DNA from 2 places in the Xenorhabdus bovienii SS-2004 genome. Region 2 is predicted to be linked to the other one. Evidence: predicted binding sites of a transcription regulator. Region 2 holds the regulator's gene; the other holds the start of a gene.
The links. The regulator CRP, encoded in region 2, controls carbon source genes, mostly activating them, when cyclic AMP is high. The targets are predictions, from matches to a motif close to ATGTGANNNNNNTCACAT.
Positions count from the first base shown of each region.

Region 1: the regulator CRP is predicted to act here: its motif matches at 2,953-2,970, upstream of cdd (cytidine deaminase).

Region 1 is NC_013892.1:947,598-952,515, reverse strand. It holds gene XBJ1_RS04050 (NAD-dependent malic enzyme) at 50-1,747, opposite strand; gene cdd (cytidine deaminase) at 2,013-2,897, opposite strand; gene XBJ1_RS04040 (CidB/LrgB family autolysis modulator) at 3,082-3,777, opposite strand; gene XBJ1_RS04035 (CidA/LrgA family protein) at 3,780-4,223, opposite strand; gene metG (methionine--tRNA ligase) at 4,366-4,918, opposite strand, start outside.
Region 2 is NC_013892.1:3,935,493-3,940,410, reverse strand. It holds gene XBJ1_RS21930 (hypothetical protein) at 1-10, opposite strand, end outside; gene yihA (ribosome biogenesis GTP-binding protein YihA/YsxC) at 92-715, opposite strand; gene ppiA (peptidylprolyl isomerase A) at 1,054-1,620, shown strand; gene XBJ1_RS17460 (aminodeoxychorismate synthase component II) at 1,924-2,499, shown strand; gene XBJ1_RS22790 (hypothetical protein) at 2,644-2,772, opposite strand; gene crp (cAMP-activated global transcriptional regulator CRP) at 2,788-3,420, opposite strand; gene XBJ1_RS17450 (phosphoribulokinase) at 3,982-4,851, opposite strand.

The DNA of each region.
Region 1 (4,918 bases), 1.2 Mb from region 2:
CCTGCCAACTCCGTTGGCAGGCTTTTAGCTGATCTTAACAGGTCTTAGATCAGAATGAAGTGCGTTTATAGACGCGATATTCTGGTTTCCAGAAATTGCGCTCAATGGCTTGCTCCAGCGCATCTTCTGACGTGACGGTAGCCATGCCTTGAATCTGGGCTTTTTTCGCCACTTCTTTAGCTATTTTGCGGGAAACGTTTTGAATATCATCAATCGGTGGCAGTAATGGGCCTGAACCCGTTTGTGCCAACGGTGAACAATCCGCCAATGCGCGGCTGGCTACCATCAACATATCATCCGTAACACGTCTGGCACCGGAAGCAATGACGCCCAAGCCGATGCCTGGGAAGATATAGGAGTTGTTGCACTGTGCGATAGGGTATTCCTGACCATCATATTTCACAGGGGCAAATGGGCTGCCAGTCGCGACCAGCGCTTTGCCATCCGTCCAGTTAATGATGTCTTCAGGGCGCGCTTCCACACGTGATGTCGGGTTGGACAGTGGCATGACGATTGGACGCTCACAATGTTTGTGCATTTCACGGATAATCTCTTCCGTGAACAGACCCGATTGGCCGGAAACACCAATCAAAACGGTAGGTTTGGCATTGCGAACCACATCCATCAGTGAAATGCTGTCATTGCTGACATCCCATGATTGCAGGACGCTGTTTTTCTGTACCAGTACACTCTGGAAGTCCAGTAGGTTTGGCTGTTTATCAGTCAGCAGCCCAAAGCGATCAACCATGAACACGCGGGCGCGGGCCTGTTCATCGCTCAATCCTTCAGATTTCATCTGAGCGACGATCTGTTCGGCAATACCACAACCGGCAGAACCTGCTCCGAGGAAGGTCACGGTTTGATCTCTCAACTGGCGTCCTGCGGCGCGGCTGGCGGCAATCAGGCTGCCGAGGGCAACGGCTGCTGTGCCCTGAATATCATCGTTGAAACAGCAAAGATCATGACGATAGCGTGTCAACAGCGGCATAGCATTGGTTTGGGCAAAATCTTCAAATTGCAGCAGCACGTTTGGCCAGCGGCGTTTCACAGCCTGAATAAATTCATCGACAAATTCATCATATTCTTTGCCGGTAATGCGTGGGTGACGCCAGCCCATATACAGTGGGTCATTCAGACGCTGCGGGTTGTTTGTACCAACATCCAATACAACTGGCAGAGTGTAAGCTGGGCTGATCCCACCACAAGAGGTATACAGCGAGAGTTTACCGATAGGAATACCCATGCCGCCAATGCCCTGATCTCCCAGACCAAGGATACGTTCACCATCGGTAACAACGATGACTTTAACATTCTGCTTGGTGGCATTTTGCAGCATGTCATCGATAGACGCTTTATTTGGATAGGAAATAAACAACCCACGGGCACGGCGATAAATATCAGAGAAGTGTTCACATGCTTCACCCACCGTAGGGGTGTAGATGATAGGCATTATTTCGCTGAGATGGGCATCAAGAAGCCGATAGAACAGGGTTTCGTTGGTGTCCTGAATATTTCTTAAATAAATGTGTTTGTCACCGTCACTTTTAAAATCGCAAAATTGGCGGTAGGCACGCTCGGCTTGTTCTTCTATCGTTTCAACTATCTGAGGTAATAAACCATGTAAGTTGAAATTGCTGCGTTCTTCTTCAGTAAAGGCACTGCCTTTATTCAGAAGAGGAAATTCCAACAAGATAGGGCCAGCGTAGGGAATATAGAGAGGACGTTTACTTTCGTGTTCCAGTTCCATGATACTTACTCTTTGGACTAATCAATAACAAAATTATAGATCCTAAGAAGATAAAAAAAATAAGTACAGTAAATATTATTTAATTATGTTTATCATGAGCAGAAATGAGAGATAACTTACAGAATTAGCTAATTAAATGTTATGAATTTTTTCGATTATACCCCCTCTGAGCGATTCAGAGGGGAATTTTGCCATTTTGTTAAGTTATCTTAATTTCATGTTTGCCCGAATTTTTTACTGAATTGTTGTTTTTAAAGATGGGCAGTCAAAATCTATGGCATTCTATTTTGGTGCAACCGAGGGCAGTTAATGTGGATTCGGTTGCGCTTGATTGGGATAGATGGCTATTTTTTCCTTCCACTAATATTGCCCGTTTGATGGACTGACAATTGCCACCAGACATATTCATTAAGATCAGAGCTGCCTGTAAAGGCGGTAAACTTGGGTTAAATGCGGCATTTTCCGCATAGCGGCCGGTGTAAACCTGATCTTGTTCATCCAGCAGTGCGATACCGGCATGGGACTGGCTGTAAGGAGCATGGCTTTGGTTCGCCGCATCCAGTGCTGCCAGCACTAATTCGTCACAGGTATCCAATTGGTAGCCATGATTGACGGTATCCAGCAGTAATGGTGCGTCCAGTAAATCGTGTGGGCCGAAGGCTTCGGGCAGGTAGTCAGCCAGCGTCAAACGTGGGCGGTTGGGTAAACAGACTTCCAATTGTGTTCCACTGTTCAATTCATTCATGAACTGGCGGCAGTGCCCACAAGGCGAATAATTGACGGTGATGGAAACCAGCTTTTTTTCACCGCGCAGCCAAGCATGGGTGATGGCTGATTGCTCGGCATGAACGGTTTGCTGCAAGGGAACTCCAGCAAATTCCATGTTGGCACCAAAATAGAGGTTGCCACTTTCTCCCCGTGCGATTGCCCCGACGTAAAAATGCGAGATAGGTGTAATGGCACAGGCCGCTGCAAGTGGTAATAGAGCAAGTGCCAGCGCATGATCATCAAAACCGCAGATTTGCCTGATTGACTCAACCTGCTCCGCGGTCAGCATTGCTGGAAAATCGTCATTACCGATATAGGGTAACAGGGCTTCTTGCAGTTTAGGGGTAATTTCTGACCAAATAGCGTGAAAACGAGCTTGCATAGAATGATCTCCAAATTAATTGAAGGTCATTCTAGGATGTCTACTCAGGTTTGTAATGTGATAAACGCCATATAATCAGTGAAATGAGTGTAATAGATACGTTATTTTAGTGACTTATATCAAATTTTTACTATTTTTATGAATTTTTTCACCGTTTGATCACGAGTTGCTAACGAGCAAAATATTAGCCAAATAGATGAAGCAGTACAGGAAATAAAAAAGGTGCTATCAATGAGGTGATAATGCCGCAGGTCATCAGTGCCAAAGAACTGTATGCACCTTCAATATGATCGAGTTCGGCACAGCGTGCAGTACCCACGGCGTGGGATGCTGTTCCCATGGCCAATCCTCTTGAAGCCGACGTTTTTATTCCTAGAATATTGAACAGGTTATGACCAAAGATCGCGCCCAAAATACCGACAGTAATTACGCAAGCTGCACTGATAGCAGGAATTCCGCCAACGGAGTCAGCAACGGCCATGGCAATTGGTGTTGTGACGGATTTGGGCAGCACAGAGGCAGCGATTTCAGGGCTGGCTCCCGCCCATAACGCGATAGCTGTACCTGTCACCATCGCGACAATACTACCGATAAAACAGATGCTAATAATGGATTTCCATTGAGCGCGGATTTGATGGAGCTGCTCATAAAGAGGGAAGGCCAATGCGACAACGGCGGGTTGCAGTAAGTCGTTTAAGATCCTGCTACCGATAAAATAGTGCTCATAGGGGGTGTGAGTCATCAGTAGCAAAGGAATGATAACGGCCATTGATAGCAACAATGGATTAAAGATGGGCAGCTTGAGCTGCCGTGATAATTTTTTGGCGCAATAAAATACGAGCAGTGTTAATGGCAGTGACCACCAGATATGGCTTAACATTTTTATCTTTTATCCGATTGTTGTGATGGCGGGGAAGTGAGATCGGGTTCTTTTCGTTGAGCGCCGGTAATAATGCGTTTGCAATGGACATAATGGGAACTGTAAGCAACGACAATCATGACAATTACTGTACTGACGATACAGGAGAGAACAATCGGGAACATTTGCTGGCTAAGTTGCGGGTAATAATCCATAACACCCACCCCGATAGGTAAAAACAGTAATGTCATGTTTTTCATCAACAGGCTACAGCCCGGTTTCACCCAATATGCAGGAATAAGCTGGAATGCAAGTAAACAAAACAAAAGAAGTAAGCCAATAATGCTGCCGGGGAGAGAGAAGGGAAGTAGTGCTGAAGTGATATTCCCGGCGATGAGGCACAAATAGAGCAGCACGAATGCACGCAGGTATTGCCAGCCTATCACCAGCATGTTTCGGAAAGACATAAACATAATTCCTCAATATAACGAGGGTTTTATCATACGACTAACTCTGTAAATGTGCCATACATCACATTAAAAAGCGGACTTTTTTTGAGTCCGCTTTGTTGTTTATTATTATACCTTAATTTCACAAGGCATATGATGGTTATTTAACCTGCATTCCTGGTTGTGCGCCGCTGTCCGGGCTTAACAGGAAAATCTCTTTTCCACCAGGGCCAGCAGCCATTACCATGCCTTCAGAAATGCCGAAACGCATTTTACGTGGTGCGAGGTTGGCGACCATCACTGTCAGACGGTTCTCCAGCGCTTTGGGATCTGGATAGGCTGAACGGATACCGGAGAAGACCTGACGCGTTTCACTACCAAGATCAAGGGTCAGTTTCAGCAGCTTATCTGAACCTTCGACAAAATCAGCTTGCTTGATCAGTGCGATACGCAGGTCAACCTTGGCAAAATCATCAAATGCGATGGTGTCCTGAATGGGATCATCGGCCAGTGGGCCTGTCAGGGTTTTTTGTGGCTCGATGCTTTCTTTGGAGTCAGCCACCATCGCGTCAACTTTTGCCATCTCGATACGGTTAAACAGTGCCTTAAATGGTGAAACTTCATGGTTAAGCAATGGTTGCCGGATGCCATCCCAAGTTAGTTCGGTATTTAAGAATGCTTCTGTACGGTCAGTCAGGCTCGGAAGAACCGGC
Region 2 (4,918 bases):
AAGCCAACATCAATCAAAAATCAGTGTTGCAAAAAAGGTGGGGACCATAGATTTTTATGCGCGAAGCACGGCTTTAGGGGGTAGGTGAAGCTCACTCCACCTCAATGGCAGGCTGGTTGAACCAGTAGTCAAGTTTCTGCTCAAGTTGGTCGATGCCGATTTTTTTCAGGGCAGAGAAATTTTCAATTTGAATCTCGCCACCCAGAGAAGTCAGCTCCTGACGGACTTTCGCCAATTGGCTTTTACGGGCGCCGGATGCCAGTTTATCCGCTTTCGTCAGCAAAACCATAACAGGTACTTGCATCACGACTGCCCATTCGATCATCTGCATATCCAGATCTTTCAGTGGATGACGGATATCCATCAAAACCACCAACCCCAGCAGACACTCACGTTTCTGGAGATACTCTCCCAGTGCGTTCTGCCATTTGCGTTTCATCTCTTCTGGCACTTCAGCGTAGCCATAACCCGGTAAGTCAACCAGCCGAATACCGTCTTCCACTTCGAACAGGTTGATAAGCTGAGTACGCCCCGGGGTTTTACTGGTGCGAGCAAGGCTCTTTTGTTTAGTCAGTGCATTCAGGGCGCTGGATTTACCCGCATTCGACCGACCGGCAAACGCGACCTCAATACCCACATCTTGAGGCAGGTGGCGAATGTCAGGTGCACTCGTGACAAAGTGGGTCATGTGATAGTTGTAGTTTTTGATGGTCAAAATGGTTATCTCCCTGAGGAATACACGAAAACAGCGCGCTGATTATACCTAGAGCAGCGGCTTGTGGACAGGTATAACTACTAATTGCGCGATATCTGTATTGTATACCCTTTGGTTGAATACTCTATATTTCTCGCCATTTATAACGTTATTCCCCACATAAACAAAATTCAGGTTATGAGACCATAATAGCTATTCAGACAGAATTCATCTCAACAAATAGCTGCTTACTCGTAAATGTAGGTAAATCTTTGGAACTTAGTTCTATAGGGAATTACACTTAATAAGTTTTGTTGTTATGAGTTTTGTTATTGACCTCAAAAATAAAGGAACCATTAATGTTTAAACGTATTTTTGTGTCGCTTATGGCTGCATGTGCTATCAGTGTGATGGCAACTCCGGCATTGGCTGCCGAAACTCATGTGAAGCTGGTAACATCAGCAGGGGAAATAGAGCTTGCGCTGGATAGTAACAAGGCGCCAATCACTACAAAAAATTTCATTGAGTATGTCAATGAAGGATTTTATAACAACACCATTTTTCACCGCATCATTCCCGGGTTTATGGTTCAGGGGGGTGGCTTTACGAAAGATATGAAGCAGAAGGTGACCAAAGCACCAATCAAAAATGAAGCAGATAATGGTTTGCGTAATCTGCGTGGTACGATAGCGATGGCACGCACCGCAGATAAAGACAGTGCAACCAGTCAGTTCTTCATTAATGTCACTGATAACGCCTTCCTTGATCACGGTCAGCGTGATTTTGGTTATGCTGTCTTTGGTAAAGTCATAAAAGGTATGGATGTGGTTGATAAAATTTCTCAGGTCAAGACAGAAAATGTTGGCCCTTATCAAAATGTACCCGTGAAACCGATTGTGATCCTTTCTGCCAAAGTTGCACCTTAATTCAATAGGAAAACAGTGTTTTCCTGCCTGAAACCTAGAAAATAAGACGGTATTTATATTGTGCCATTCGCTTTTTGAGTGCCGTCTTCCCCTCTCACCTGCGTTATCTTTTCACGTCAAGCTCTCACCACGGGTGAATGCTGCTGTTTGTATCCTACTATTTTAAAAATACGTCTGTGGTATGATGAGCGTCCCGCTGCTGTTGATGCTGCTTTACCTGATTTTATCGAAATACAGAATGCACAATGCCCGCTAGGGTAGCGGCAATATATAAAACTATAAAAATCAATAGGATATACTCCTATGCTATTAATAATAGATAACTACGATTCTTTTACATTCAATTTATATCAATATTTTTGCGAGTTAGGGACAAATGTTTTAGTTAAGCGTAATGATGAATTACAGCTTGAAGATATCGAGAAGTTGGCGCCCACACATTTAGTGATTTCGCCGGGGCCTTGTACGCCAAATGAAGCAGGGATTTCACTAGAGGCCATTGCGCATTTTGCCGGCAAATTGCCAATCCTCGGTGTGTGCCTAGGGCATCAGGCTATTGGGCAGGCTTTTGGTGCGAGTGTGGTCAAAGCCCGCGAGGTGATGCACGGAAAAAACAGCTTGATCCACCATAATCAACAAGGAGTATTCAAAGGATTGAACCGTCCACTGACTGTTACTCGTTATCATTCTCTGGTGATTGCTGCTGAAACCCTGCCAGCATCGTTTGAAGTGACCGCATGGAGTCAGCATAACGGTAATGTAGATGAAATTATGGGAATACGTCACCGTACTTTGCCATTGGAAGGTGTGCAATTTCACCCTGAAAGCATTCTCAGTGAACAGGGACATGATTTGTTGAATAATTTTCTCAGATATTAACCAAATACCATCGCATTTTCCTCACCGGCTGTTTTTTATTTGCCCTTATGTGATTTTTTATTCATATTTGGTGACTATTATTTCACTGTGATATGGCAAATATAAAAATAAGGTGGGGGAAATCACGTCTGTCCCAGCGGAATATCAGGGCAAGGCCAGTGAAGTATTACAGAAAGCGGCGTAACGGGGCTTGATGCTGCCATTGCACTGATAAGACAAAGGAAGCAACAAAAAAGCCAGTGCAGGATAAGGGTTGCGCTGGCTCAGTTTCAAGAGTAATTTCAGAAATTAGCGGGTTCCATATACTACAATGGTTTTGCCATGAGCAGAGATCAGGTTTTGATCTTCTAACATCTTGAGAATGCGGCCAACTGTTTCGCGGGAACACCCGACAATCTGGCCAATTTCCTGACGTGTAATTTTTATTTGCATACCATCAGGATGGGTCATCGCATCAGGCTGTTTGGCCAGATTCATTAACGTCTTGGCAATACGACCTGTGACATCCAGAAATGCCAGATTACCGACTTTTTCTGAGGTTGTTTGTAAGCGTCTTGCCATCTGAGAGGATAGACGCATCAGAATATCAGGATTGACCTGAATGAGCTGGCGAAATTTCTTGTAGGAAATTTCAGCGACTTCACAGGCACTTTTAGCTCGTACCCATGCAGTACGCAGCTTTCCTTCTTCGAACAATCCAAGTTCACCAATGAAATCTCCCTGATTTAAATAAGAGAGAATCATTTCTTTGCCTTCTTCATCTTTTATTAGAACAGCGACTGAACCTTTAACAATATAGTAAAGCGTTTCTGCTTTCTCGCCTTGATGAATAAGCGTGCTCTTGGATGGATATTTGTGAATATGGCAGTGTGACAAAAACCATTCAAGAGTAGGGTCTGTTTGTGGCTTGCCGAGAACCATTCGCTTTATCCTCTGTTGTTATTTCCGCCTTGATGACGTGAGGAACAGTTTTTCCTCACCCGGCTGGCTTTATAAAGTCAATAGTTTAACATATTAACTTGCTGAAAAACTGACAAGCGGGAATTTTATATAGATTATAATCATACCAAAATATGGGTGTCTTAATCTTAACCTATATATCTTGCCAGCTTCGCTTGTAACCTCGTTTGTAACACAGGAAAACGTTTCTGTCTTCCCCTGTATCGCTTCAGCCCGCCAGATTAACAGAAATCTATTTGGAGCGTCGTCTTTATTGCTCTACGACTTATAGGAAATCGAATAATGCCAGTATTTCCAAAGGGAAAAGGAGAAACAACATAAAGACGGGAACGGCTGAATGACTTTTTTATTGTGTAAGAGGCTGTGGGTACTTTGGTAAATATCGTACTGCTTTTACGCGTTTTACCTTACTGAATTTTCTCTTTATAATCTGTTTTTATTGTTACTGAAATGTTTATTTTCGTAAAACAGGCAACGTTATTTTTTGTTACCTGTTTAATTAAAAATTAAATTGCGTTTAAATCAAGAAATTTTTTTGCCTTCCAGTAATTGCTGAACCCACGGAGCCATAATTAATTCCATGGCCAGCCCCACTTTTCCGCCGGGAACGACAATGGTATTTATACTGGAAATAAATGATCCCTGAAGCATTGATAGTAAATAAGGGAAATCAATTTGTTTCAGGCCACGGAAACGAATCACGATAAAACTTTCATCCAGAGATGGAATAGCCTTGGCGGAGAAAGGGTTAGAGGTATCAACGGTGGGAACTCGCTGGAAATTGATATGAGTACGGGAAAACTGTGGCGTAATATAGCGGATATAATCATCCATCGAACGCACCACGGAATCCATGACCGCCTCTCTTGAATGGCCACGTTCGCTGGTATCACGGATAAGTTTCTGTATCCACTCAAGGTTGACGATGGGGACGACACCAATCAGCAAATCAACATAGCTGGCGACATTATACTGTGGAGTAACAACGCCACCATGCAACCCCTCATAAAACAGAATATCGGTGTTTGATGGCAGTGATTCCCACGGCGTGAATGTACCCGGTACTTGATTGTAAGGCACGGCTTCATCATAGGTGTGGAGATATCTCCGGCAGCGGCCAGTGCCTGTTTCACCATAGTTGTAAAATGTCTTTTCCAACATGCTGAAATCATTGGCTTCTGGCCCAAAATAGCTGACATGTCTGCCTTGCTCCTTCGCCTTACGGATCTCGGCATCCATTTCAGGACGGGTGTAACGGTGGAAACTATCCCCTTCGATGAGTGCGGCAGTAACTTCAAGTTGTTGAAAAATCTTGCGGAACGCCACACTGGTCGTTGTTGTTCCGGCTCCGCTAGAACCCGTTATTGCAATGACAGGGTGTTTGGCAGACATAAGAACAGACTCCTTATCCAAAAAAGTTGGGACTATCTTTCTCGTAATCAGCAATACAGAGCAAAAT